2 linked regions of the Pseudoxanthobacter soli DSM 19599 genome follow. The protein of the gene in region 1 binds, or shares a complex with, the protein of each later gene. Links are inferred from orthologs where the notes say so. Each region holds a gene or a part of one and is shown on either strand. Other genes may lie near its edges. The genes, in order: uvrB and BUF17_RS05585.

The links.
Region 2: the proteins of uvrB (region 1) and BUF17_RS05585 are in contact, whole or in part, in a crystal structure (PDB 7EGT), measured with the Thermus thermophilus proteins. The link is inferred for Pseudoxanthobacter soli DSM 19599 from one-to-one orthologs. Residues at the interface, in WP_096411307.1 of Thermus thermophilus: Glu23, Leu25, Arg26, Asp27, Gly28, Glu29, Arg30, Phe31, Arg55, Glu326, Asp327, Phe328, Glu379, Ser382, Gln383, His398, Gly400, Arg401; in WP_096412145.1 of Thermus thermophilus: His654, Arg656, Phe657, Gln666, Asp668, Glu669, Lys680, Arg681, Leu682, Ser683, Lys685, Tyr686, Ala687.

The regions. Positions count from the first base shown.
Region 1 is NZ_FRXO01000003.1:576,500-587,385, forward strand. What follows is about bases 2,230-5,630. They hold uvrB (excinuclease ABC subunit UvrB), read left to right. Parts: upstream 2,230-2,586; coding sequence 2,587-5,430; downstream 5,431-5,630. Other genes in these bases: BUF17_RS10150 (D-alanine--D-alanine ligase family protein), read right to left, coding at 2,230-2,295; BUF17_RS10160 (S1 family serine peptidase), read left to right, coding at 5,520-5,630. Also shown: trxA (thioredoxin), read left to right, coding at 1-105; BUF17_RS10140 (LON peptidase substrate-binding domain-containing protein), read left to right, coding at 189-875; BUF17_RS10145 (Trm112 family protein), read left to right, coding at 932-1,159; more of BUF17_RS10150, read right to left, coding at 1,222-2,229; more of BUF17_RS10160, read left to right, coding at 5,631-6,656; BUF17_RS22905 (hypothetical protein), read right to left, coding at 7,101-7,247; BUF17_RS10175 (class I SAM-dependent methyltransferase), read left to right, coding at 7,886-8,515; BUF17_RS10180 (efflux RND transporter periplasmic adaptor subunit), read right to left, coding at 8,560-9,462; BUF17_RS10185 (DUF1656 domain-containing protein), read right to left, coding at 9,635-9,889; BUF17_RS10190 (FUSC family protein), read right to left, coding at 9,889-10,886. UniProt on the Escherichia coli protein: The UvrABC repair system catalyzes the recognition and processing of DNA lesions. A damage recognition complex composed of 2 UvrA and 2 UvrB subunits scans DNA for abnormalities.
Region 2 is NZ_FRXO01000002.1:239,963-250,491, reverse strand. The notes cover bases 2,928-5,971. They hold BUF17_RS05585 (ATP-dependent helicase), read left to right. Parts: upstream 2,928-3,265; coding sequence 3,266-5,677; downstream 5,678-5,971. Other genes in these bases: BUF17_RS05580 (hypothetical protein), read left to right, coding at 5,926-5,971; tehA (dicarboxylate transporter/tellurite-resistance protein TehA), read left to right, coding at 2,928-3,180. Outside these bases: BUF17_RS05600 (MATE family efflux transporter), read right to left, coding at 1-1,042; BUF17_RS05595 (histone deacetylase family protein), read left to right, coding at 1,280-2,185; more of tehA, read left to right, coding at 2,239-2,927; more of BUF17_RS05580, read left to right, coding at 5,972-6,549; murA (UDP-N-acetylglucosamine 1-carboxyvinyltransferase), read left to right, coding at 6,637-7,926; BUF17_RS05570 (DUF2948 family protein), read left to right, coding at 8,057-8,497; hisD (histidinol dehydrogenase), read left to right, coding at 8,615-9,907; BUF17_RS05560 (UPF0262 family protein), read left to right, coding at 9,923-10,504; BUF17_RS05555 (arsenate-mycothiol transferase ArsC), read left to right, coding at 10,507-10,529. UniProt on the Escherichia coli protein: A helicase with DNA-dependent ATPase activity. Unwinds DNA duplexes with 3'-5' polarity. Translocates on single-stranded DNA with 3'-5' polarity. Initiates unwinding more efficiently from a nicked substrate than double-stranded DNA.

The sequences.
Region 1 (10,886 bases):
GACGGCGCGCGCAAGCAGCTGCTGCAGTTCTTCGAGGCATGGGGCCCGAAGGATCCGATGACGCGGGAGGGCCGGCGGCGGTTGTCGTCGGTATTGTTCTCCTGAACGGCGCGAGCCGTTGCCGGGTGCCGCGCTATTGCGCCGCCGACGGACAGGGCTGGACCGATCTCGATGAGGAAGACGCCGACATGGCCGGCACTATAGCGTCCCTTCGCCAGCCGACGAACCTGCCGGATGTGATTCCGGTCTTTCCGCTTTCCGGGGCGCTGCTGCTGCCGCGGGGACAGATGCCGCTCAACGTGTTCGAGCCGCGCTATCTGGAGATGGTGGACGCTGTGCTGGGCGGCGACCGGCTGATCGGCATCGTGCAGCCGCGCTTCGATCTCGGGCTCGGTGACGACGAGCTGGACGACCGTCCGCCGCTGTGCGGCGTCGGCTGCGCCGGCCGCATCACCGCGTTCCAGGAAAGCGACGACGGCCGCTACGTCATCAATCTCACCGGCGTGGCGCGCTTCCAGATCGTCGAGGAACTCGAAAGCGACAAGCCGTTCCGGCTGTGCCGCATCACCACCCGCTCGTTCGCCGAGGACTTCGTGCCGGATTCCCGCGAATCTGATGTCGACCGCGGCACGCTGCTGGAGACGTTCCGGGCCTATCTCGACGCCAACGAGCTGGAGACCGACTGGCCGAGCGTGGAACGGGCCTCCAACGAGGTGCTCGTCAACGCATTGTCGATGATGAGCCCCTACGGGCCGGCGGAGAAGCAGGCCCTGCTGGAGGCGCCGGACCTGAAGGCGCGCTCCGAGACGCTCATCGCCATCACCGAGATGGAGCTGGTGAAGTCCGACCGTGAGGGCGGCCCGCGCATCAACTGATCCTTTCCGTCCGGGTCGGCCGATCCGGACGGCGAGGCTGCACCGGAGACAGGACGTTGTCCGACGAAGCGAACAGGAGCGGGGCGTTCGAACCCGCCGCGGCGCCGCCGCGGAAGGTGGATCCGAAGCTTCTGGAGCTTCTGGTGTGCCCGCTGACCAAGACCACCCTCGAATATGATGCCGGCGCGCAGGAACTCGTCTCGCGTGCCGCCCGGCTCGCCTTCCCGATCCGCGACGGCGTGCCGATCATGCTGGCCGAGGAGGCGCGGCCGCTGGAGGATTGAGCCGGAGGGAACGCTTCTCCGCGATCCGGCCACTGGCCACCGACCTCCGGTTTCCCGGCGCCTCAAGCGCCGCGTGCGAGGCCGTGCGCCACCAGCCGGTCGATCAGCTCGGCATAGCCGATGCCGCTCGCCGCCATCGCCTTCGGATACATGCTGATGTCGGTGAAGCCCGGAATGGTGTTGACCTCGTTGACGAGGAACTGTCCGTCCGGCTTCAGGAAGAAATCGACCCGGGCCATGCCGTCGCAGCCGACCGCGCGGAACGCCTCGGCCGCCGTCGCGCGGATGGCGGCTTCGGTCTCCTCCGGCAGATCGGCCGGCACCTTGAGGGCCGCGCCGTCCGCATCGACATATTTGGCGTCGTAGCTGTAGAAGCCGTGGCTCGCCGCGGGCACGATCTCGCCCGGCCGCGACACGGTGAGCGAACCGTCGGCGGCCTCCAGCACGCTGCACTCGACCTCGCGCCCCTCGACGAATTCCTCCGCGAGCAGCTTGCCGTCGTGCCGGAACCCCTCGGCGAGCGCGGCGTCGTAATCCGCCGCGCCGGCGACCTTGCTGACCCCGACCGACGAACCCTGCCGCGCCGGCTTGACGAACACCGGCAGGCCGAGCGCGCGCTCGATCTCCGCGAACGCGGGCCCGTCGCCCGGCCGGATCACCACCGCGCGGGCGGTCGGAACGCCCGCGGCCCGGAGCAGCCGCTTGGCGATGTCCTTGTCGAGCGCGGCGGCCGAGCCGAGGATGCCGCAGCCGACAAGCGGCACGCGCGCGACCTCGGCGGCGCCCTGCACCGAGCCGTCCTCGCCGTGGGGGCCGTGGAGCACGGGAAAGACCAGATCGATCGTGTCGAGATCGCGAACCGTGCCGTCGGCGCGGAGCGCCAGCATCCGGCCGCGTCCGCCCGGCACGAGCACGAGCTCGGTGCCCCGCTCCGGCTGCGACAGGCTGCCGTCCTCGAACCGGCTCTTCAGCCATCGTCCGTCGCGGGTGACGAACACCGGGACGGCGTCGTACCGCGCCGGATCGAGCGCCCGCATGACGTTGGTCGCCGACATGACCGAGACCTCGTGCTCGGCGGAACGGCCGCCGAACAGCACGGCGATGCGCAGCCTCGATTTCGTCCGCTCGTCCGTCATCGCAAGCTCCGTTCGCGCCTCGTCCGCCGGCATGCGGCACGCGCCGGCACGGACCGGCATTTCTAGGGCGGCCATGGTGAACAATTCGCAAAATGCCGGTCGGCGGGACCCTCTGCCGCCGCGCCCGGAAGGAAGGCGTGGCGGTTGCAGCGCGGGCGCCGAGAACCCATATCCCGGGACTGCACCGGCAGCGCGGATCGTGCTATAGGAATTTTTTCCAGAACGGATTCGAGCCGGCTTGCCTCGCGTCCGGTCCGCCACGCCCGGATGATCGAACCCGGATGATTGCCCATGACCCGGTCCCCGCGTTCCCGCGCCCCGTCCGCTCGCCCGTCCGATGCCGGCGGCGATGATGCTTTGCCGTCTCAGGATTTCTCGTCCGGCGTCGGCGAGGGCGCGCCGGACGGGTTCGGCGAGGCGCCGCAGCGCAGCCTTCGCGGCCGGCTGACCGGGTCCGTGTCCGATTGGGCGGCCGAGATCGAGGGCGACGCCGAGCGCATCGACGCCGAGGAACACCTCTGGGGTCCGGCCGCGGCTGCCGAGCCGGCTGCCAAACCCGCGCGCCCGGCCAGACCGAAGACCGAGGCGCCGCCGGCCGCGAAGGCGCGCGGCAAGGCGAAGGCGGGGCCGAAGGGCGGCGAGGCGGCGGACGCCCGCTCGCGCGTCGCCGGCGGCCTCAACCCCGTCGCCGGCCTCGACATCGCGCTGGAGGATGTCGGCGCGCTGCCGCAGAACGCCGTCACCGCGACGGTCGCCGCCCTCGAACATCTGATCCAGAACGGCCGCAAGGAGTTCGACGGCAAGCCTTGGACGCCGCATCGTCCGCCCCGGCCGGAGAAGTCGGAAGGCGGCATCCCGTTCAAGGTGGCCTCGCCGTTCGAGCCGCGCGGCGACCAGCCGACCGCGATCGCCGACCTCGTCGAGGGCATCGGCTCCGGCGACCGCACCCAGGTGCTGCTCGGCGTCACCGGCTCCGGCAAGACCTTCACCATGGCGAACGTCATCGAGCGCACCCAGCGCCCGGCGCTGGTGCTCGCCCCGAACAAGACGCTGGCCGCCCAGCTCTATGGCGAGTTCAAGGCGTTCTTCCCCGACAACGCGGTGGAATATTTCGTCTCGTACTACGATTATTACCAGCCGGAAGCCTACGTTCCGCGCACGGATACCTATATCGAGAAGGAATCCTCCATCAACGAGCAGATCGACCGGATGCGCCACTCGGCGACCCGCTCGCTGCTCGAACGCGACGATGTCATCATCGTCGCCTCGGTGTCGTGCATCTACGGTATCGGTTCGGTCGAGACCTACACCGCGATGACCTTCGGCCTCGAGATCGGCGAGCGCATCGACCAGCGCCAGCTCCTCGCCGACCTCGTCGCCCTGCAATACAAGCGCGCCGACATCAATTTCGTCCGCGGCACCTTCCGGGTGCGCGGCGACACGGTGGAGATCTTCCCCGCCCACTACGAGGACCGCGCCTGGCGCGTCTCGATGTTCGGCGACGAGATCGAATCCATCACGGAGTTCGATCCCCTGACCGGCAGCCGCACCGGCGAGCTGAAATTCGTCAAGATCTACGCCAACTCGCATTATGTGACGCCGCGGCCGACCCTCAACCAGGCGATGAAGAGCATCCGCGACGAGCTGAAGGCGCGGCTCGTGGAGCTGGAAAAGGCCGGCCGGCTGCTGGAGGCCCAGCGGCTGGAGCAGCGCACCCGGTTCGACCTGGAGATGATGGAGGCGACCGGCTCCTGCGCCGGCATCGAGAACTATTCGCGCTACCTCACCGGCCGCCTGCCCGGCGAGCCGCCGCCGACGCTGTTCGAATATCTGCCCGACAACGCGCTCGTGTTCATCGACGAGAGCCACGTCACCGTGCCCCAGATCGGCGGCATGTATCGCGGCGACTTCCGCCGCAAGGCGACGCTCGCCGAATACGGCTTCCGCCTGCCGTCGTGCATGGACAACCGGCCGCTGCGCTTCGAGGAATGGGATGCGATGCGGCCGCAGACGGTCGCCGTCAGCGCCACGCCGGCAGCGTGGGAGATGGAGGAAGCCGGCGGCGTGTTTGCCGAGCAGGTCATCCGCCCGACCGGTCTGGTCGATCCGCCGGTGGAAATCCGCCCCGCCAAGGCGCAGGTGGACGATCTCCTCGGCGAGGTGCGCGCGGTGGCCGCCCGCGGCTATCGCAGCCTCGTCACGGTGCTGACGAAGCGCATGGCCGAGGATCTCACCGAATATCTCCACGAGCACGGCGTCCGGGTGCGCTACATGCACTCCGACATCGACACGCTGGAGCGCATCGAGATCATCCGCGACCTGCGCCTCGGCGCCTTCGACGTGCTGGTCGGCATCAACCTGCTGCGCGAGGGTCTCGACATACCGGAATGCGCGCTGGTGGCGATCCTCGATGCCGACAAGGAAGGCTTCCTGCGCTCCGAGACGTCGCTGGTCCAGACCATCGGCCGCGCGGCGCGCAATGTCGACGGCCGGGTGCTGCTCTATGCCGACAGGATGACCGGCTCGATGGAGCGGGCGATCGCGGAAACCAGCCGCCGCCGCGACAAGCAGCTCGCCTACAATGCCGAGCACGGCATCACGCCGGAATCGGTGAAGAAGGCGATCGGCGACATCCTCGATTCGGTCTACGAGCGCGACCGCGTCACGGTCGATGCCGGCTTCGCCGACGAAGGCGCGCTGGTCGGCCACAATCTCAAGGCCCACATGGCGGACCTGGAGAAGCGGATGCGCGACGCCGCCGCCAACCTGGAGTTCGAGGAAGCCGCCCGCCTGCGCGACGAGCTCAAGCGGCTGCAGGCGACCGAACTCGCGGTTGCCGACGATCCGCTCGGCCGTCAGGCGGAGGTGGAAGCCTCCGCCGGCCGGTTCAAGGGCGAACGCCGTTACGGCTCCAGCGCCAACCTGCCGCCGAAGCCCGGCGCGGGCTCCAAGGTCCGCGCGCCGGATCTCGACGATATGGGGCCAGGCACCGACCGCGAAATCCCCCTCGGCCTCGACGCTCCGCTGCCCGAGCGGCCCGATCCCGGCACCGCCAATTTCAAGCCGCGCGGCGCCCGCGGCGGGCAATCCTCCGGCGGCAAGCCGGGCACCCGCGCCAGTTCCCGCCGGCGATAACGGGGGCAGGGGCGGTGCAGAGGACGAACCGATCCGATGGCAGGCCTCGGCCCGCGCGACGCGCGGCGCTTCTCTGTCTGGCGGCGGGCGTGTGGGGCCTCGCCGCAAGCGCCGCCGCCAACGTCATCGACGGCGCGGACGACCGGGAGTCCCTGATTGCCGCCGCGGGCCGGCTCGGGCTCGACGCCGCCGAGGTCGCCCGCATCCGCAAGGCGACCGGCTTCGTCGGCTGCCTGTCGCCGTCGCCGTCGATGGGCACGGGCGTGCTGTTTCTCGACGGCGCGCAGGTGCTGACCGCCGCGCACATCCTGTTCGAGCCCTCGGGCCGGCCGCGCTCGAAATGCTTCTTCAAGAACCAGGACGCCGATCCGGTGGTGGTCGATCTCGTCACCGTCGACGGCTATGCTCGCTTCGGGGCCGCCCGTCCGAAGCCCGGCTCGGCGGAGGACTATGCGGTCGTGCGGCTCGCCGCGCCGGTCGCCGGGGCCGTTCCGTTCGGCGCCGCGGAGGCGCCGCCCGCCGTGGGGGAACGTCTCGTCGTCATCACCGCCCACCCGGCGGGCATGGCGAAGGAGGTCGACAAGGGCGTGCCGGTGGCGCAGGGCTGCGTGATCAGGAAGGTGCCGGCTCTCAAGCCCACCACACCCAAGCCCACCCCCACACCCAAGTCCACCACCACACCCAATCCCGCTGCCACGCCGGGAAGCGCCGGCGCGGCCGGTGCCTCCGGCCCGGCGCAGCCGTTCCGCACCGATTGCGATGCCACCGGCTCGTCCTCGGGCGGTGCGAACCTGATGCGCCTCGATGGCGGGCAGGGCGGCGGCCCGCTGGTGCTGCGCGGCATCACCATCTCCACCGGTCCGTGGCGCAATCCGAAACTCGCCGGGGCGCCCTATGACGAGCGCAAGGGCAGCTTCACCACCGCGCTCGACGTTTCCGGCGCCATCGCCGCGGCCGGGCGCGACCTCGCCCGCACGGCGCCGCCCCCGCCGGCCGGGGCCGGGGGCGTCGCTTCGGCCGCCGTGCAGGTGCGCGCCGTCCCGGTCGGCAGCGTCGACCTTTCGGGTGTCGACCTTTCCGGTGTGGACCTGTCCGGCGCGGCCGCGCCGCCCGAAGCCGGCGTCGCGGTTCCGACCGGACCCGGCCTGCCGGGCGTCGATGTCGGCCGGGCCACCCGGCGGGCCGTGCCCGGCATCACCGGGAAATCCACTGCCGTCCAGCCCTGAAACCCGCGTCCCGCTCTCGCCGCGCGTTCTGCCTGATGACAGCCGCGCGGAGATCGGTTATCGAAGAACACGGTCGCAGGGCGGACGAGATGCCTGCCGGCGGCCCGCCGCAGAGAGGGCGATGCGCCTCCGATGCCGGCTGCGCGGGTGTAGTTCAGTGGTAGAACGACAGCTTCCCAAGCTGTATGTCGTGGGTTCGATTCCCATCACCCGCTCCAGATTTCCGCTTCCGATCGCGATGACCGAAGATCGCCTTCGGCCCCTCGGGCCGCCGGGGCGTCGTCACGCCTGATCGTGCTTCGGAGCGCTTTCCGATCTGATGGAAACATCGGATCGACAGGAAAACGCTCCGGATTCAAAAGCTTGAGCATTTGCTTGTCGTTCAGATCGGTTTGATCTGAACGGGACATGCGCGCGAGCGCTTTCCGGTCTGAACGCATGGGCTCAGGGCGGCCGCCGCACATAGCCGGCGGATACCTGCGCGGCCATGAAGTCGCGTTCGGCCTGCAGCAGCGCCACCTCGTCGAGCAGCAGGCGAACGGCCCGCCACGCGCCGCCCGATTCCACGATGAAATCCTCGACTTCGTCCACCGGCGGTCGCTCGGTCCATCCGCTCCGATCCATGGGTTCGTTCATCGCCGTGCCCGCTCGCTTTCGGTTTTGCATCCCGCTTGGCCCGCATCCCGCTTGGCCAAATCCCACTTGGCCCGCATCCCGCTTGGCTCGCATCTCGCCTGGCCAAATCCCGTCTGGCCGCGTCTCGCGTGACCCCGTCACCGATTCGCCCGGCGCCGGAACGGGGCTCGCCCCGCTGGCCGGGACGGACGCTCGTGGTTCCATGCTCCATCCGGCTATGGATTCCATAAGAACAAAACAGGTACAAATGGAATCTGATGCCATGCCCGGCCGGTCCACCGGCAATGTCGGCGGGTGCCACTCAGCAACTGTCACAATGCCGCGCTAGGCATGGTTCGTCGGGATCGTACCGGTCCGGATGACGGGAATGCTCAAGCTGTTGAAATGCGGAGCGCATCCGCGTGGCCGGGCGCCGCCCGTGCCCGCTGCCCGCGCTCCGGTGAGTGTCGCGCGCGGGCGGCCGGAAGGCCGTCGCGTTCGTGACCGTTCCGTTTGCGAGAGGCATGATGAAGAGCGCAGCGACATCCGGCACGGCGGACAGGGATCGCACCCCGTCGATCGCGGTTCATTCCACGGCGGACCTCGAGCATCACATGGTCGAGAAGGCCTATGCCCGCTGGGCGCCCGTCTACGATGCCATCATCGGCCCGGTGTTCCTCGCCGGGCGCCGCGCCGCCGCCCAGGCGGCCGGCCGGGTCGGCGGCCGCATCCTCGAAATCGGCGTCGGTACCGGGCTGTCCTTCCCCGATTATGATGCTTCCACCGAGATCACCGGCATCGACCTGTCGGAGCCGATGCTGGAAAAGGCGCGCCAGAAGGCTGGCACCGGCCGGTTCCCCCAGGTCAAGGCGCTGGCGCAGATGGATGCCCACGACCTCGCCTTCCCGGATTCCAGCTTCGACTGCGTGGTGGCGCAGTTCGTCATCACGCTGGTGCAGTCGCCGGAACGGGTGCTGGACGAATGCGCCCGCGTGGTCCGGCCGGGCGGTGAGGTCGTTCTCGTCAACCACCTCTATTCGGAAACGGGCGTCGCCGCGGCTGTGGAACGCTGGTTCGCCAGGCGCACCCGGCACCTCGGCCTCCGGCCCGAATTTCCCTTCGCCCGCATCGCGGCGTGGCGGGAAACCCGGCCGGAAATGACGCTGGTGGAACGCACGGCGTTGAAGCCGTTCGGCGTCTACACGCTGATCCGCTTCCGCAAGGAGCCGGTCGCCTCCGTCTGAACGCCGCCGGTTCGCGCCGTGCCGCGAACCGGTCCCCGCGCTTCTCAGGGCGCCGGCTTGGCGCCGGTGCCGGCGGTCTGCGGCAGGATCTCGACGCTGGCGGTGCGGCCGACGACGAGCTTCACCCCCGCGGGCAGCGGCTGGTCGAGTTCGATGCGCACCGGCACGCGCTGGGCGAGGCGCACCCAGTCGAAGGTCGGATCGATCCGGGCGAGCAGGCTCGAACTCGCCGCGACGTTGCTGCTGGAAATGCCGCCGGCGATGCTCTGCACCCGCCCGGTGACCACGGGGTCGTCGCCGAGCAGCACCACCACGGCGCGGTCGCCGACCGCGATGCGCGACAGCTTCGTCTCCGGGAAATAGCCGTCGACATAGAAGGAATCGCTGTCGATCAGCGCGAACACGGGGTGGCCGGTCGTCACGTAGTCGCCCTTGCGCATGGTGAAGTTGGTGACGATGCCGTCCACCGGCGCCTTGACGCGGGTCCGCTCCAGGTTGAGGGCGGCGAGGTCGCGGTCCGCCGTCGCCTGCTCGACCGCCGCCGTGGCCATGGCGGCGTCGGTGTCGACGGTCTGCTTCTCTTCGGCCGTGACCGTGAGGTCGGTGAGCTGGCTGTAGCGCTGCTGGTTGCGCTCTGCGAGCACCAGAGCGGCCTTCTTGCTGGCGAGCACGGCCTCCGCCTGCCGGAGCGCGATCTCGTAGCGCGAGGGATCGATCCGGAACAGCAGGTCGCCGGCCTTGACCTGCTGGTTATCGGTGGCGAGCACCTCCACGACCAGGCCCGAGACGTCCGGCGTCAGCCCGACAACATCGGCGGTCACCTGCCCGTCGCGCGTCCACGGGGCATCCATGTAGTAGACCCAGAGCTGGTAGCCGACCAGGGAGGCGACGGCGACGACGATGAGCGTGGCCACCACGCGGAAGATGCGGCTGAACCAGTGGCTCATGAAAAGGTCCGTCCGGTGTTTCGGGCGATCATCGCCAAATCCTCATGGGAAGGTAAGCCCTTGGGAAGGTAAGCCCTTGGGAAGGTAAGTCCTTGGGAAGGTAAGCCCTCGGGAAGGTCAGTCCGCGGGAAGGTGGTCAGGCCCGGTCGGCGGCGGCGCGGCGCGGGGAAACTCACGACGGCGTGTCTTCGCTGGCCGCCGTCGCCGGCAGGCCCAGATAGGGATGGGTGACGCCGACCGGAATCTGGAGCAGCGCGCCGAGCGCGATCACGAAGATCGCCAGATCGAACAGCGCGCGGTGCCAGATGAAGCGGTAGAGGCCGAAGCGGTCCATGAGGCGGCCCGCGAGAAGGGTGATCAGCAGCGCGAAAAGCCCGGCGATCAGCAGGACCGGCACGATCACGCCGTAGATGTCGATCTCGCCCATCAATGGGTCTCCGAGGCGGCAAGGGGCGTCGAGGCGGGAATGGCCGTCAGGGCGGGGGCGGGCGCGCGGGAGCGAAGCGCGGCGCGGCGGAAGCCGACCAGCGCCGCAACGGCCTCCCGCAGCACCGCCTTCGGCGTGGTCGCGGCGTGGGCCGTCAGGCAGGCAAGGATGTCGTCGAGCACGCTGAGCGAGTCGGTGCCCGACGGTGGCGGCCTGTCGGCGAGGCGCGCGCGGAAATGGGCCTCGGCCATCGAGAACAGCCGGTCGATCTTGGGCCCCGCCTCGGGCGGCAACCGGGCGCGCAGCGCCGCGAGGTCTTCCAGGCCGCCGGCCGCCATCAGGTCCGCGAACACTTTTTCCGCGGCATCGTCCTGCCGCGGCTCGCCGGTCAGCCGGGGAACGATCAGGCCGACGCGGTCGATCATCCGCCGGGTGAACGGATCGCGGCCCTCGCGGGTGTGGCCGGCTGCGACGGCCATGAGGTCGCGCAGCCCCGCGCGCGTGAGCCGCCGGGCGGCCTGTGCCGGATCGAGCGTGCGCACCGTGCGCACGACGGCGGCGACGAACAGCATGCCGAACAGCGATGCGATGTTGGCGTTGAGGAACGAGGGCAGGTCGGTCACCGGATAATTGTTCTGCAGTCCGAGCAGAAGCACCACGCTCACGAGGACGACGAAGCCGTAGGTGCCCCAGGTCGGCGACGACATCATCACGCCGAGAGGCAGCATCAGCGGCGCGAGCGCGACGACGAGCGCCGCGAAACCGTCGATCTTCGGCAGGATGCCGAACTGGTAGACGAACAGGATCACGAGCGCGATCAGCGTCGCGAAGATGAACGTGCGCAGCCGCGGCCAGGGATTGTCGATCGCGGAGACGACGCTGCCGTATACCGCCACCTGGATGGCGGCGTTCGCGCCCCAGGTCCAGCCGCCGACGATCCAGACCGCGCAGACGGCGGAGATCGAGACCGTCACCGCGATGGCGATGCGCGCCGCGA
Region 2 (10,529 bases), on another replicon or contig:
TGAGCGTCGGGCCGCCGAGGGCGAAGATCGCCGTGAGAATGCCCGCCATGAAGAAGCCCCAGCCGACCGAAAGCGTCACCGCGCGGCGGAAATCATCCGGCCGGCGGGCGCCGATCGCGCGTCCCGCGAGCTGTTCGGCGGCGGTGGCGAGGCCGTCGAGGAAATAGGATCCGGCAAGCACCAGATTGAACAGGACCGCGTTGGCCGCCAGCACCACGTCGCCATGCCGGGCGCCCTGGGCGGTGAAGAAGCCGAGGGCGGCGGTAAGCGCGACCGAGCGGATCATGATGTCGCGGTTGACGGCGAAGGTCGCGACGACCGCGCGCCGCTCGGCGAGCCGCGCCCACGCCGGCCAGGCGCCGCCGCGGGTGAGCACGATCACCACCACGATCCCCGCTATGGCGGCGACGGCCTCCGCCGCGACGGCCGCGCCGCCGGCGCCGGCAGTACCGAGGCCGAGCCCCCACACCAACGCCACCCCGGCGGCCATGTTGACGCCGTTGAGCAGCAGTTGCAGTGCGAGGCCGATGCCGGCGCGGCCGATGCCGACCACCCAGCCGAGCACGGAATAATTGAGCAGGGTGAGCGGGGCGGCGAGGATGCGCACCATGAAATAGCCGGCGAAGGCGGTGTTCACCGCCGGGCTTGCCCCGATCGCGGTGACGAACGCCCAGCACAGCGGCACCGCGCACACGACAAGCCCGGCGCCAAGCACGACCGCGGCCATCAGCGCGCGGGCCAGCACAGCCCGCTGCTCGGTTTTGTCGCCGGCCCCGAAGGCCTGCGCGGCAAGGCCTGTCGTGCCCATACGGAGGAACGAGAAGAACGAGAACAGGATGTCGAACGCCAGCGCACCGACGGCGATGCCGCCCATCATCGCCGCGTCGCCTGTCCAGCCGATCAGGGCGCCGTCGACGATGCCGACGAGGGGCGTCGACAGGTGCGCGAGCGTCATCGGCACTGCGATCGCGAGCACCGTGCGATGGCCGACGGAGGAGGGGCGCGTCGCGCCGGCCGGTTGGGTCGCTTCGTGAGGTGTCATAAAGGCCGGCATGGTCGGGAGTGCGGACGCGTGGGGGGAGGGGCGGACACGGTCGGGAGCCCGCCGCAAAGCCCGCCGGGCCAATCAGGCGCTTCCGTCTGGAAGAATTCAAGCCTGTTGTCGTGCCATCGGGGCGTGCCTGAAGGGCGATGAAAGCCGGTTTCGCCCGATGCCCGTCCCCTCTATCCTGCACACGCTTCCTCACATCCGGTTCGTGCTCAGCCCGGGATGGCCCCGATGCCCCTGCCGATCGTCCATCATTCCGACTATCACGCCGAGATCGGCGCCGATCATCGTTTTCCCATGGGCAAGTTCCGCCGACTCGCGGAAGTGCTGGTGGAGGAGGGGCTTGTGACGGGGGCGGACGGATTCCACGTTCCCGAGCCGGCCCCGTTCGAGTGGTTCGCCCGCGTCCACGACGAGACTTATGTCGAGCAGGTGTTCGCGTCCGACGTGCCCCGCGACGTGGCGCGGCGGATCGGCTTCCCGATGACGGAGACGGTGACCCGCCGCGGCCGGATGGCGACGTCCGGCACGGTGCTCGCCGCCCGCCTCGCGCTCGCCCACGGCATCGCCGCCAACACCGCGGGCGGCAGCCACCACGCGCGCCGCTCCGGCGGTGCGGGGTTCTGCGTGTTCAACGACGTGGCGGTGGCGATCCGAGCCCTTCTTGCCGAGGGGCGGATCGAGCGCGCGCTGGTGGTGGATTGCGATGTGCATCAGGGCGACGGAACCGCCGAGATCTTCTCGCAGGTGCCGGAGGTGTTCACGCTCTCGATCCATGCGGAGAAGAACTATCCGGCGGAGAAGGAGCGCTCGGACCTCGACGCCCCGCTGCCGGACGACACCGGCGACCGGGATTATGTCGCGCTGGTGCGCGAGATCGTGCCGAAAGCGGTCGTCAACCACCGGCCGGATATCGTGTTCTATCTCGCCGGGGTCGATCCTCATCGCGACGACAAGCTCGGCCGTCTCGCGCTGACGGACGCCGGCCTCGTCGAGCGCGACCGGTTCGTGATCGACGCGGTGCGCGAGGCCGGCGTGCCGCTCGCCGCCGTGATCGCCGGCGGCTACATGGACGACATCGACCTGCTCGCCCGCCGCCACGCCCTCATCCACCGCACGGCGGCGGAGTTCGTCTGATCCCCCAAAAGGTCACGTCGGCTTCTATCGTCCGGCTTCCGGAAAGGCCCGAAATGCGCTTCGACCGCCTGCCGTCGTCGTTCTTTTCCATCGTGCTCGGGCTCGTCGGCCTCGGCGGCGTGTGGCGGCTCGCCACGCGGCTGTGGGGGGTGCCGGCGCCGGTCGGCGAGGCGATCATCGCGCTTTCCTGCGTGATCTGGGTGGTGCTCGCCGTCGCGTTCGTGCTGCGCCACCTGCGCCACCCCGACGACCTCGCCGCGGAGCTGGCTCACCCGATCCAGTGCTGCTTCTGGGGCCTCGCCTTCGTCGCCACGCTGCTGCTGGTGCCGGGCGTGCGGCCCTATTCGATGGCGGCCGCGTGGGCGTTCTTCGCCGTCGGCATCGTCGGCCATGTCGGGTTCGTGATCTGGCGGGTCGGCAGCCTGTGGCAGGGCGGCCGCCCGGCGGAGGCGATGACGCCGGTGCTCTATCTGCCGCTCGTCGCCGGCAATTTCGCCTCGGCCATCGCCTGCGCATCGCTCGGCCTGCACGATCTCGGCCTGCTGTTCCTCGGGGCGGGGCTGTTCTCGTGGCTCGCGATCGAATCGACCGTTTGGATGCGGCTGTTCGCCCACGAATCGATGGCGCCGGCGGTGCGGCCGCTGCTCGGCATCCAGCTTGCGCCCTCGGTGGTCGGGCTCGTCGCCTATCTCAGCCTTCAGCCCGGGCCGCTGCCGGTGTTCGCCTATGCGCTGATGGGCTACGGCCTGCTGCAATATCTCGTGCTGCTGCGGCTCATGCCGTGGTTCGCGGTGTCGTGGTTCTCGCCGGCCTGGTGGGCGTTCTCGTTCGGCGTGACGGCTGCCGCCGGCGCGGCGATGCTGATGGTCATCAACGGCGCCGGCGGGGTGATGATCCCGATCTCTGTCGTGCTGTTCGGGCTCGCCAACGTCGCGATCCTGATCCTGGCCGTTGCGACGGTGCGCTTCGTGGCACGCGAAGCGCGGCCGCAATAGCCGCGCGCCCCTTCGATTTCGGCGTGGCTTTCCTATATCGTTCGAGATCCGTTCCACAGATTCGTTCAAGGTCGATCTCTTTCCGATGGTGCTTCCCGCCGGGCCGAACGCCCGCCCCTTCGACGACGATCCGCTGTTCGGCGATGCCGCGCCGCCGCCCGCGCCCCGGCCGGGCGGAATAGCCGCGCGTGCCCTCGGTGGCGGCGGGCGCGATCCCGCCTATCTCGAGGGGCTCAATCCCGAGCAGCGCCGCGCGGTCGAGACCGTCGATGGTCCGGTGCTGGTGCTCGCCGGTGCCGGCACCGGCAAGACGCGGGTGCTGACCACCCGCATCGCCCACATCATCGCCACCGGCCGCGCCGCACCGCACCAGATCCTCGCCGTCACCTTCACCAACAAGGCGGCCCGCGAGATGCGCCATCGCATCTCCGCCCTCGTCGGCGGCACGGTCGAAGGGATGGGCTGGCTCGGCACGTTTCATTCCATCGGCACCAAGATCCTGCGCCGCAACGCCGAGCTGGTGGGGCTGAAGTCCGATTTCACCATTCTCGACACCGACGATCAGCTTCGCCTGATGAAGCAGATCATCCAGGCGGAGAATCTCGACGAGAAGCGCTGGCCGGCCCGCCAGCTCGCCGCCCTGATCGACACCTGGAAGAACCGCGGCCTGACGCCGGACAAGGTGCCAGCCTCTGAGGGCAGGGGCTTCGCCAACGGCCGTGGGCAGGAGCTCTACGCCGCCTACCAGGACAGGCTGAAGGTGCTGAATGCGGTCGATTTCGGCGACCTCCTGGTCGAGCCGATTCGGCTGTTCCGCACCCACCCGGACGTGCTCGCCGACTACCAGCGCCGCTTCCGCTACATGCTGGTCGACGAGTATCAGGACACCAACGTCGCGCAATATCTGTGGCTGCGCCTTCTCGCGCAGAGCAATCCCAACATCTGCTGCGTCGGCGACGACGACCAGTCGATCTATGGCTGGCGCGGCGCCGAGGTCGACAACATCCTGCGCTTCGAGCACGATTTCCCGGGTGCCGCCGTCATCCGCCTCGAACGGAACTACCGGTCCACGGCGCCGATCCTGGCCGCGGCCTCGCACCTCATCGCCCACAACGAGGGCCGGCTCGGCAAGACGCTGTTCACCGACCGGCGCGATCCCGAGGCGGCGCTCGTCACGGTCGCCTCGTCGTGGGATTCCAACGAGGAAGCCCGCGCCATCGGCGACGAGATCGAGAGCCTGCAGCGCAAGGGCCACAAGCTCGACGAGATCGCCATCCTGATGCGCGCCTCGTTCCAGATGCGGGAGTTCGAAGACCGCTTCGTCACCCTCGGCCTGCCTTACCGGGTGGTCGGCGGCCCGCGTTTCTACGAGCGCATGGAGATCCGCGACGCGCTCGCCTATTTCCGGGCGACCGTGCAGCCGGCCGACGACCTCGCCTTCGAGCGCATCGTCAACACCCCCAAGCGCGGCCTCGGCGAAGCGACCATCAAGCTCTGCCACGACACCGCGCGCGCCCGGCGGATTCCGCTGATGGCGGCGGCGGCCGACCTGATCGACACCGAGGAAATCAAGCCCAAGGCCCGCGCCACCCTGCGTGATCTGCTCGGCGCCTTCGCCCACTGGCGCGCCGATCTCGACACCCGCCCGCACCACGAACTGGCCGAGACCATTCTCGACGAATCCGGCTACACCGAGATGTGGCGCCAGGACCGCTCCGCCGACGCGCCGGGCCGGCTGGAGAACCTGAAGGAACTGATCCGTTCCATGCAGGATTTCGAATCGATGACGAGCTTCCTTGAGCACGTCTCGCTGGTGATGGATGCCGAAAGCGACGCCAACCAGGATGCCGTCACGCTGATGACGCTGCACGGCGCCAAGGGGCTCGAGTTCGACACCGTGTTCCTGCCGGGCTGGGAGGAGGGGCTGTTCCCCCACCAGCGTTCGCTCGACGAGGGCGGCCGCGCGGGCCTGGAGGAAGAGCGCCGGCTCGCCTATGTCGGCCTCACCCGGGCGCGCAAGCGCGCCTATGTCTGGTTCGCGTCCAACCGCCGCGTCCACGGGATGTGGCAGACCTCGGTGCCGTCGCGCTTTCTCGACGAACTGCCGGAGGACCACGTCAACGTTCGCGAATCCGGTGGCGCCGGAGGGTATGGCGGCTACGGCGCGAGCCGATTCGACCGCTCCGACAGCTTCGGCTCGCGCTACACGACCCCGGGCTGGGAACGCGCTCGCGAGCGCACCCGCGACGCCTCCGGTGGCCCGCGCCCGATGTCGGCACCGGCGGCACGGCTGAGGTCCGGCGGCGCGACCATCGAGGGCGAGCTGGTCGCCAAGAGCGTGGTCGACGGCGGCTCGGACTTCACGGTGGGCGCGCGGGTTTTCCACCAGAAATTTGGAAACGGATCCGTTGCGGTTGTCGATGGAAACAAGCTGACGGTCGATTTCGACAAGGCCGGCCGGAAGAAGGTGCTGGATTCGTTCGTGGAACGGCTTTGAGCCGGGACCGCCGTCTGCGTCCGACGGACGGGCATCCGTTCCGGCCGCCGCTCTGGACACGGGAAATCCCCGGGCGCATACAATAATATTAGCTTACGAAATCGTTCGTGCCGCGCGGTGCTCCCTGCGGCGGGCAATGGCCCTCGGAATCGATCTCGGAGCGTCGGCCGCGGATCGGCCGGAACGTGCATTGCGTACAAAGCGGTGCGTCCGGATGGGCGGCCAGCCTCGCTCGGAAGGGACACGGTATGGGTTGTTTGCGCGCGGCGTCGGCGGATCGTCCGGTTTCGGCGACATCCGTCGGTCTCTGGTTGGTGCTGTTCGTGTCCAGCGTGCTCGCGGTCATGGTGGTGGCCGGCTTGCTGACGATGATCCCCGATGCCTGGTTCGTCGAGAACGGACCGATCGAGGACGCGCAGGTCGTGCTGCTCGTCGCGGCCGCTGCGATCTTCGTGGTCGGTGCGGTCGTCTCCCAAAGGCCCGAGATCCGGCTTGTCGCGTTCGGCTTCGCATTGCTGAGCCTCGCGATGGCCGACCGCGAACTCGATCTCGGCCTGACCAAGGCCCCGGCGTGGCTGACCTTCGCGATCAACGGATGGGCGCCGCACCTGCTGCTCGGCCTCGCGATGCTGATCGTGCTCGCGATCTATCGCCATGCGTTCTTCGACGCCGTGATCGCGGGGCTGCGCATGATCGCAAGCCCCGTCGGCATATGCCTGATCATCGCCTTCGTGTTCGCGCTCGCCGGCTGGCCGTTCGACAAGGGCTACTTCCGGATCACCCACGCCGCCGCCGACCGGTGGGAGGAGAGCACAGAGTTCGTCTCCTACGCCTGGATGGTCGCGGCCGCGATCGCGTTCCGGCCACGCTGACGGTGCTTGCGTCCCGGCCCGGGCTGGAGTACGCGGATCCATTCGGGAAAGCAGGCCGGCCCGGCGGCTTCGGGAACACGGAATTTCATGGACAAGATCAGGATCGTCGGCGGCGCGCCCCTTAACGGCACCATTCCGATCTCGGGCGCGAAGAATGCGGCCCTGCCGCTGATGATCGCGGGTCTCCTGACGGACGAGACGCTGACGCTGGAAAATCTGCCGCGCCTGCGCGACGTGCAGCTTCTGTTCCAGATCCTCTCCAATCACGGCGTCGATCACGCCATCCAGGGCAAGCGCAACGGCCAGGACGACATGACCGGCCAGACGGTCGACCTGTCCGCCCGCGCCATCGTCGACACCACCGCTCCCTATGAACTCGTCTCGAAGATGCGGGCGAGCTTCTGGGTGATCGGCCCGCTGCTCGCGCGCATGGGCGAGGCGCGGGTGTCGCTGCCCGGCGGCTGCGCCATCGGCACCCGGCCGGTCGATTTCTTCATCTCCGGCCTGAAGCAGCTCGGCGCCGAGATCGACATCGAGGGCGGCTACGCAGTCGCCCGTGCGCCGAAGGGGCTGGCCGGCGGGCGGGTGACGTTCCCGAAGGTCTCCGTCGGTGCCACCCACACGGTGATGATGGCCGCCACGCTCGCCAAGGGCGACACCGTGATCGAGAACGCCGCCCGCGAGCCGGAGATCGCCGACCTCGCCCGCTGCCTCACCGCCATGGGCGCGCGCATCGAGGGCGCGGGAACCAGCGAGATCCACATTTCCGGCGTGCCGCGCCTGTCCGGCGCCCGCCACCGCGTGCTGCCCGACCGCATCGAGACCGGCACCTATGCCATGGCTGTGGCCATGGCCGGTGGCGATGTGACCCTCGACGGGGCGAGCGCCGACCTGCTCGATGCCGTGCTGGACGTGCTGCGCGGGGCCGGCGCCGAGATCGACGTTCTCAACCACGGCATCCGCGTTCGCCGCAACGGACACGGCATCGACCCGGTCGAGGTCACGACCGCGCCTTTCCCGGGCTTTCCGACCGACCTTCAGGCCCAGCTCATGGCGCTGATGACGAAGGCCAAGGGCGTGTCGCACATCACCGAGACCATCTTCGAGAACCGCTTCATGCACGTGCAGGAGCTGGCCCGCTTCGGCGCCGACATCCGCCTCGACGGCGAGACGGCGACGATCACCGGCGTGGAGCGCCTGAAGGGCGCGCCGGTGATGGCGACGGACCTGCGCGCCTCGGTGTCGCTGGTGATCGCCGGCCTTGCGGCCGAGGGCGAGACGACGGTCAATCGCGTCTACCATCTCGACCGCGGCTTCGAGCGGCTGGAAGACAAGCTCTCGCGCTGCGGCGCCGAGATCGAGCGCCTGTCGGCCTGATGCGGGGCGGCACGCGCCGCCGCCTTCGCCGTTGCCCGTTATCCGTTCGTCTGTCCTGCGGCCGAGCGCCTTGCACGCGCACGGCGAACGGACTAACTACCGCCGGAAGGGATTATCCGGTGCCAGCCTCATGGATGTGATCAAGCTCATCGCGCTCGATGCGGAAGATCTCGCGATCGTTTCCGCCCATGTGCAGGATGCCGTGACCCGGCCGGGTCTTGCCCGCTGGCTCGCCGGCGAGCGCCGTTTCGTGCTGCCGCTCAACCGTTTCGCCTGGGAGAAGGCGCTCCGCGTCGGCGACAGGGCCGACGAGCGGCGCGCCGCCGTCCTTCATTTCGACCGCGTTTCCAGGGTGGTGTCGACAGGCATCCGGCCGGAGGACGACAAGACGGTGGCCGTGCTGCTGGCGGTCACCTTCGCCGCCAGCGACGAACCGGCCGGCGTCGTCACCCTTCATTTTGCCGGTGGCGGACGCATCCGTCTCGAGGTCGAGTGCATCGAGGCCCGGCTCGCCGATCTCGGCGGAGCCTGGGCGGCGCGTGCGCGGCCCGAGCACGAAGCGAGCGACTAAGCCGCCATACGCCGCGGTCGGCCGCACGGCCGGCGCACGGCGTTCCGCCCCGCATTCTCCGATCTGTTCTTCCCGTTCTTCTCGGCCTTCTTGGCCTGAAACTTTCGGCAGGTTGACTTGGCGATCCGCATTTCCACCCGACAGCCAGACTTCGAGGCCCGCTTCGCAGCCCTGCTCGCCACCAAGCGGGAGGTGTCCGAAGAGGTGGACGCCGCCGTGGCCGAGATCATCGCCGACGTGCGTGCCCGCGGTGATGCCGCGCTGATCGACCTCTCCGCCCGCTTCGATCGCGTCGACCTCGCGCATCTCGGCATCGCCGTCACACAGGCGGAGATCGATGCCGCCGAGGCGGCGGTGGACGGCCCGACCCGCGCTGCGCTGGAATTCGCCCGAGACCGCATCGAGGCCTATCACCGCCGCCAGAAGCCGGCCGACGAGCGCTATGTGGACAGCCTCGGCGTCGAGCTCGGTCATCGCTGGACCGCCATCGAGGCGGTCGGCCTCTACGTGCCCGGCGGCACGGCGAGCTATCCGAGTTCGGTGCTGATGAACGCGGTGCCGGCGAAGGTCGCGGGCGTGCCGCGCGTCGTCATGGTGGTGCCGGCACCCAACGGTGAGATCAATCCGCTCGTGCTGGTCGCCGCGCGGCTCGCCGGCGTCGACGAGATCTATCGCGTCGGCGGTGCCCAGGCGATCGCCGCTCTCGCCTATGGCACCGAGACCATCCGTCCGGTCGCCAAGATCGTCGGCCCCGGCAACGCCTATGTCGCGTGCGCGAAGCGCCGCGTGTTCGGAACCGTCGGCATCGACATGGTGGCCGGTCCCTCCGAAGTGCTGGTGGTTGCGGACGGCGACAACGATCCGGCCTGGGTCGCGGCCGACCTGCTCGCCCAGGCGGAGCACGACGCGGCCGCCCAGTCGATCCTGATCACCGACGACGTGGTGTTCGCCACTTCCGTCGAGCGCGAGGTCGCCCGCCAGCTCGAGACGCTGCCGCGCGCCGACGTCGCCGGCGCGAGCTGGCGCGACTATGGCGCGACCATCGTGGTGCGTAATCTCGGCGAGGCGCCGGCGCTGATCAACCGCATCGCCCCGGAGCATCTGGAACTGGCGGTCGACCAGCCGGACGAGCTTCTGGTGCTGGTGCGCAATGCCGGCGCGGTGTTCCTCGGCCGTTACACGCCGGAGGCCATCGGCGACTATGTCGGCGGCTCCAACCACGTGCTGCCCACCGCGCGCTCCGCACGATTCTCGTCGGGGCTGACCGTGCTCGAATTCGTCAAGCGCACCTCGATCCTGCGGTGCGATGTGGATAGTCTGAGGGCGCTCGGCGGCGCGGCCATGGCGCTGGCGCGGGCCGAAGGGCTCGAAGCGCACGGCCGTTCGGTCGGGATACGACTCAATCTGTGAGCGGGAGGCGTCGCGATGGCGACGGACGGCACCGGCGGGGACGACCCCCGATCCTCCGCATCCCCCGCGGAGCCTGCGGGCGGCACGGGGCGGGGGCGCGAGCGGGCTTTCGCCCAGCCCGGGCGGGAGCCGGTGCCGCGCCTGATCGGCGTCGAACTCGACGAAGCCTCCATCGCGCGCACCTCGGCCGATATCGACCATGAGCGGGCGGTCGCGATCTACGACCTCATCGAGGAGAACGTGTTCGCGCCGGCCGGCCACGACGGCGGCCCATACCGGCTGATGCTGGCGATCCGCGAGCGGCGGCTGATCCTCGAGATCCGCGACGACGCCGGCCTGGTCGTCGTCACGCACCTGCTGTCGCTCAACCCGTTCCGGGGCATCCTGCGCGATTATTTCCTGATCTGCGACAGCTACTATCAGGCGATCCGCACGGCCTCGCCGAGCCAGATCGAGGCCATCGACATGGGGCGGCGCGGCATCCACAACGAGGGCTCCCGCCTTCTGATGGAGCGGCTCGAGGGCAAGGTCGTGCTCGATTTCGATACCGCCCGCCGGCTGTTCACCCTGATCTGCGCCCTGCACTGGAAGGGATGAGCATGGCGGACGATGCGGCAGGCGA